Formosa sp. Hel1_33_131: one gene and its partner. The protein of the gene in region 2 interacts with the protein of the main gene of each other region in a pairwise test. Links are inferred from orthologs where the notes say so. Each region holds a gene or a part of one and is shown on either strand. Other genes may lie near its edges. The genes, in order: sucD and sucC.

Region 1 (3,240 bases), 260 kb from region 2 along the record:
CATGCAGGAGAAACAAGTGGTTCTACTTGGGACGAAGTCAGACAAAAATTGAGAAATAAGTATGGGTTCTAAATTAATCATTGAACTTGAAGCGCAAATAGAAATTGATAAAGCAATAGAATGGTACGAGTCCAAGCAAATTGGATTAGGTGCAGATTTTTTCAATTATTTAGATGGCTATTTTCAAACCCTAAAAAATGGTGAGGCATTATTTGAAATAAAGAGAAAGCCAGTCTTTCGAGAACTTCCGTTAAAAAGATTTCCTTACATAATTATATACGAAGAATATCAAAATCAGGTGATTGTATATTCTGTATTTAATACTTTTCAAGACCAAAATAAAAAAACGAAATAAATTTCATTTTTATTATTCAGAATAAGGTATTATCTGTTTAAACTTTTATATCCATCTACTCCATGTTCTTGTGCAAATTGACGAGCTACCATATGCCCTTCAAAGTGAACTTCTCTTTCTCCCCAAATACTCCAAATAAATTTATAATTGTTATCCTTAAGAAATTTATTAAATAAGTCTTTCCTTAAATAGACAAAATGTTGATTAGAATTATAGTCGTCATAATTCCTAAGATTAATTGACGCTAAATCTCCATTCCTTTCGTAAAGATTAAAAGTTTGTGGAACATCAATTAAATCTAAATGAAATGCAATTTATTTTGCTACAACATTCTGATGACCTGCCTGATTAACAGAACTATGATAGCTCTCCCCGGATACCGCACGAATCCTTTCGTGTGGTGATTTAACATTCTAAAAACCAGCACATCATCTATAAATCCTTTTTGATCTGCATAATCAACGGCACTACTATAAACATATTCTTCTGGATTATGAAATTTATAATTTCTACTCATCTAACCTCCTTCTTAAATTTAAAATACAATTCTTTGTTTTTATCAAACTCGTTACTTTTCTTTATGACCACACGAAAGGATTCGTGCGGCAGCGAGGGATAAAAAGTAAAATGAGAATTTTAAGTTTCATAATAATAATAATAATAGATTTAGGAACTCTAAAGTTATAACGAAAAGTTAATTTAAAAAAATGGTTGTCTTAAATTTTAACAATTCGGTAACATACAATTGAAATATATCACACAAAAAACCTCCCAATAAAATTAGGAGGTTAGATATTATATAAAAAAGAATTTTCTAAGCCAGCACTTCTGCTACTTTCTTCCCAATTTCTGCAGGAGATTCCACAACGTGGATACCACATTCTCTCATGATTTGCTTTTTAGCTTGGGCAGTGTCATCACTTCCACCAACAATAGCACCAGCATGTCCCATCGTACGTCCGGCAGGTGCCGTTTCACCAGCAATAAATCCAACTACTGGTTTTTTGCTACCGCTTTCTTTATACCATTTGGCAGCATCTCCTTCAAGTTGCCCACCAATTTCACCAATCATCACCACACATTCGGTTTCTGAATCGTTGATAAGCATTTCTAAAGCTTCTTTGGTTGTGGTTCCAATAATTGGGTCGCCACCAATTCCAATCGCAGTGGTAATTCCTAACCCTTGTTTCACTACTTGATCCGCTGCTTCATAAGTTAAAGTTCCTGATTTAGAAACAACACCAACTGTTCCTTTTTTGAAAACAAATCCAGGCATGATGCCTACTTTTGCTTCTCCGGGTGTAATCACCCCAGGGCAGTTAGGACCTACCAAACGGCAGTCTTTTCCACTAATATAGTTAGAAGCCTTGATCATATCGGCTACGGGAATTCCTTCGGTAATTGTAATAATCACTTTAATACCAGCATCGGCTGCTTCCATAATAGCATCGGCTGCAAAAGCGGGTGGTACAAAAATAATGGTTGTATCCGCTCCTACTTTCTCTACCGCTTCTTGAACGGTATTAAAAACAGGTTTATCTAAATGTGTTTGTCCACCTTTTCCGGGCGTTACACCACCCACAACGTTCGTTCCGTAGTCAATCATTTGTGAAGCATGAAATGTGCCTTCACTCCCCGTAAATCCTTGAACTATTATTTTTGAATCTTTATTTACTAAAACACTCATCTGGTTTTGTTTTTATTAGTTTTTTAACTGCTGCAAATGTAATTTTTTGAATGGAAATTTTAAAGGTTTTAGCATTTAAAATTCTATCCATTTTTATTTTGTTTTAATTCTTGAATGATCTCTGGTAATTTACGAAGTAATGCCAATTCTTTTAGTTTGGTTCGCGCCTCTTCAATGGGTGTTCCAAAGTATGTTTTGCCGCCTTCAATTGATTTTGAAACGCCTGTTTGGCCCAAGACAACCGCTTTAGCGCCAATAGTGATTCCACTCGTGGTGCCCACTTGTCCCCAAATAGTGACATCATCTTCAATAACACAACAGCCAGCAATGCCCGTTTGAGACGCAATTAAGCAGTTTTTTCCGATCAGAGTGTCATGCCCCACCTGAATCAAATTGTCCAGTTTAGAGCCTGCTCCGATAGTTGTGTCGCCAGTAACGCCACGATCAATGGTACAAGAAGCACCAATATGAACCTCATTTTCAATGATGACACGACCACACGATTGTAATTGATCGTAACCTTCGGGACGTTTCTTATAATAGAAAGCGCTAGCTCCTAAAACTGTATTTGCATGAATAATGACATTATCTCCAATAATAGTTCCATCATATATACTTACGTTAGAATGGATTGTACAATGGTCTCCAATCACCACATTGTTTCCAATAAAACAGTTGGGTTGAAGGGTTGTGCCAGTTCCAATTTTTGCGGAGTCTGAAATCGGTTTATGAGATGCTTGAAAGGGTTTAAAATGCGCCGTGAGTTTGTTGAAATCTCTAAATGGATCGTCAGAAATTAGGAGTACTTTTCCTTCTGGACATTCCACTTTTTTATTGATAAGTACCACCGTTGCTTTAGAAGCAAGGGCTTTATCGTAATATTTTGGATGGTCCACAAAGACGATGTCACCAGCAGATACCACGTGAATTTCATTCATACCCAATACTTCAAAGTTTGGATCCCCTACATATTCACACTCAATCAGGGATGCAATTTCTTTTAAGGCCTGTGGCTGAAGAAAGTTCATACTATTCTTTAATACGTTCTTTGTACGATCCTTTGGCAGTCTCTACTTTAATTTTATCACCTTCATTAATAAATAAAGGAACCATCACCGTTGCACCAGTTTCTACTGTGGCGGGTTTAGTCGCATTGGTCGCTGTATTGCCTTTGATGCCTGGTTCTGTTGAAGTCACT
Region 2 (3,291 bases):
CTAGTTGAAACGTCAAAACTAAATCTAATCCTTAGATGTACCATAAAAATAAAAAAATAATACTATTTTTACACAAAATGTTAAATAATAAACAAATTGAAAACAATCGCTTCCTGTGTTCAAGAGATTTTAGTGTCCAGACCTTTTTTGGAAGAAGCACTCACCCGTGAGATTATAAATTTTTCAGCCTTAGCAAAAGATTTAAATACCACTATTTCTGAGATGTTACGCAGACCTGTAAAAGATGGTGCCATTATGATGGCATTAAGACGCTATGATCAACCTATTAATACTGAAGATACAGTACGCTTAAAAAATGTATTTAAAAACTTAGGCGATATCACTGTGCGCTCCAATTTAAGTGATTTTACATTTCAGAATTCCAAGACATTAATCAACAGCCATTCAAAAGTATTAGAAAAAATCAATACGAAACATCAAATATTTTATGCGTTCACCCGTGGAATTTTTGAAAGTAATATTATGAGTTCCACCTCAGAAAAAGAGAGCATTTTTGAGGTCTTTAAAAATGAAACACTCATTGGCTTGCAAGATAATTTATCGGCCATAAGCATTAACTTACCACAAGGTAATTCTAAAATTGTTGGATTGTACTATCAAATATTTAAGCGGCTGGCTTGGGAAAATGTCACTTTATACGAAGTCATTTCAACCACAAATGAGTTCACCATCCTCGTTGAAGACCATTTAGTTGATAAAGCATTCTCAGTCATAAAAGGGTTGAAATATTAGATGGATATAAAAAACGAATTAACTCAAAATCAATTCTAAAAATTATTGGTAAAACGCATAAGGTTAATTACTTTTGGGCTCTAAAGTTTTTAAATATTTCTTCCTATGAGGAAATAAAAAATAAATCTATTTAAAGATGAACTTACACGAATACCAAGGAAAAGAAATATTAAGCACTTTTGGCGTAAAAATCCAAAAGGGAATCGTCGTAAATACGCCTCAAGAAGCGGTTGCTGCTGCCAAAAAACTGACCGAAGAAACTGGTACAGGCTGGCACGTCCTAAAAGCCCAAGTACACGCAGGTGGTCGTGGTAAAGGTGGTGGGGTTAAACTTGCTAAAAATCTAGGTGAAGTAGAATCGATTGCAGATCAAATTATCGGCATGCAATTAGTGACGCCTCAAACCTCTGCCGAAGGCAAAAAAGTACACCAAGTATTGGTAGCTGAAGATGTATATTATCCTGGTGAGACGGAAACGAGTGAATTTTATGTCTCAGTTCTTTTGAACCGAACGACAGGAAGAAATATGATTATGTATTCTACGGAAGGTGGAATGGATATCGAAACCGTTGCTGAAGAAACACCACATTTAATTTTTACAGAAGAAATTGATCCTGCAACTGGAATGTTACCATTCCAAGCGCGTCGTGTAGCTTTCAACCTTGGTTTATCAGGGGCTGCATTTAAGGACATGACTAAATTTGTAACAGCTTTATATACGGCTTATGACAAATCGGATGCATCGTTATTTGAAATCAACCCAGTATTAAAAACAAGTGATAATAAAATATTAGCAGTCGATGCCAAAGTAACCATTGACGACAATGCTTTATTCAGACATAAAGATTATTTAGAATTAAGAGACATTCGCGAAGAAAATCCTATTGAAGTTGAAGCAGGTGCTTTAGGTCTTAATTATGTAGATTTAGAAGGCAACGTTGGCTGTATGGTAAACGGTGCAGGTTTGGCAATGGCGACGATGGATTTAATCAAACAAGCAGGAGGTGAGCCAGCTAACTTTTTAGATGTTGGTGGTACGGCAGATGCTGCACGTGTAGAAGCCGCTTTTCAGATTATCTTAAAAGATCCAGAAGTAAAAGCCATTTTGATTAATATTTTTGGAGGAATTGTGCGTTGTGACCGTGTGGCTCAAGGAGTGATTGACGCTTATAAAAACATGGGAACTATCAATGTGCCAATCATTGTACGCTTACAAGGAACCAATGCGGATATCGCCAAAAAATTAATTGACAACTCCGGACTGGATGTTCAAAGTGCTGTTGAATTTCAAGAAGCTGCTGACAAAGTACAAGCTGTTTTAGCTTAAATAGACATTACAGACTCTAAACAGAGTTTATAGATATAAAAAAATCCAGAGCATTCGCTCTGGATTTTTTTTGTGAATTATTTTTTATAAATTGCAGGTGTATTAACGTCCCAAACGCTCTACACCCATGAAAATTAGTGTTGCACAAATCAAACCATTCAAAGGAGGTGTTGAGAAAAATATAACGGCTCATTTAGAACTCATAGAATTGGCCACTACAGAGAAAGTTTCTGCGGTGTTTTTTCCGGAGCTTTCAATTACAGGTTATGAACCTGAATTAGCGAAATCATTGGCGACAACTCAAAAAGACAAACGGTTTGATGTCTTTCAAAAGGTGAGCGACTTAAATAATATTACCATTGGATTTGGAGTTCCAACTGCAGGAATTTCAAAACCTTTAGTCAGTATGATCCTATTTCAACCCAATAAAGAACGAATGACTTACTCTAAGCAATATTTATATCAAGGTGAAGAGCAGTATTTTGAGAATGGAAAAAAACCGTGTTTTATCCAAATTGATAACCATAAAATAGCACCAGCGATATGTTATGAATCTTCAGTTTCTGAACATTGTGATGCTGCGATTTCTCAATCAGCGACTATTTATGTTGCCGCAGTGATGACTAATGTGTCTGGGATCAATAAAAAACTAAATATTTTATCAAGCTTGGCTAAAAAACATAAAATAATAGTTTTAATGTCCAATTTTGTAGGAATCTCTGGAGGTTCTGAATCGGCAGGTAGATCTTCAATATGGAATCAAAAAGGGGAATCAAAAAGGGGAATTGAAAGGACAAATGAATCCTACAGATGAAGAACTTTTGATTTATGATACGGATACAGATTGTGCAATTAAAAAATCTATCGAACCTAAATAAAACCATTTAAAACTTCTTTGTATGGGAGAGCAGAAAGTAAATACAAAATCAGATCATCAAGCGAGGATAGAGTTCCTTCGCCACCTTATGGAAGACCTTAAAAGTCTTGAATATATGTTTGAGAAGAAGATGATCGAAGACGATATTGTCCGTATTGGAGCCGAACAAGAATTCTGTTTGGTCAATGAATATTGGCGTCCTGCCAAAAATGCGTTGGAAGTGCTTGAAGCAATTAATGATTCGCATTTCACTACGGAATTAGCACGTTTTAATTTAGAAATAAATTTGGACCCTATAGAACTTAAAACAGATGCTTTCAAAAAAGTAGAAAAT

The links.
Region 1: the proteins of sucC (region 2) and sucD interact in binary tests that used the Escherichia coli proteins (3 or more experiments, as listed by UniProt). The link is inferred for Formosa sp. Hel1_33_131 from one-to-one orthologs.

What each region holds. Positions count from the first base shown.
Region 1 is NZ_CP017260.1:20,078-23,317, forward strand. What follows is about bases 107-3,008. They hold sucD (succinate--CoA ligase subunit alpha), read right to left. Parts: upstream 2,043-3,008; coding sequence 1,170-2,042; downstream 107-1,169. Other genes in these bases: FORMB_RS00100 (hypothetical protein), read left to right, coding at 107-355; FORMB_RS00105 (hypothetical protein), read right to left, coding at 678-872; FORMB_RS00115 (UDP-3-O-(3-hydroxymyristoyl)glucosamine N-acyltransferase), read right to left, coding at 2,126-3,008. Outside these bases: FORMB_RS00095 (addiction module protein), read left to right, coding at 1-72; more of FORMB_RS00100, read left to right, coding at 62-106; more of FORMB_RS00115, read right to left, coding at 3,009-3,070; efp (elongation factor P), read right to left, coding at 3,072-3,240. UniProt on the Escherichia coli protein: Succinyl-CoA synthetase functions in the citric acid cycle (TCA), coupling the hydrolysis of succinyl-CoA to the synthesis of either ATP or GTP and thus represents the only step of substrate-level phosphorylation in the TCA.
Region 2 is NZ_CP017260.1:279,542-282,832, reverse strand. What follows is about bases 32-2,984. They hold sucC (ADP-forming succinate--CoA ligase subunit beta), read left to right. Parts: upstream 32-889; coding sequence 890-2,080; downstream 2,081-2,984. Other genes in these bases: FORMB_RS01300 (CBS domain-containing protein), read left to right, coding at 2,980-2,984; FORMB_RS01305 (carbon-nitrogen hydrolase family protein), read left to right, coding at 2,208-2,894; FORMB_RS01315 (hypothetical protein), read left to right, coding at 97-753. In the rest of the region: more of FORMB_RS01300, read left to right, coding at 2,985-3,291. UniProt on the Escherichia coli protein: Succinyl-CoA synthetase functions in the citric acid cycle (TCA), coupling the hydrolysis of succinyl-CoA to the synthesis of either ATP or GTP and thus represents the only step of substrate-level phosphorylation in the TCA.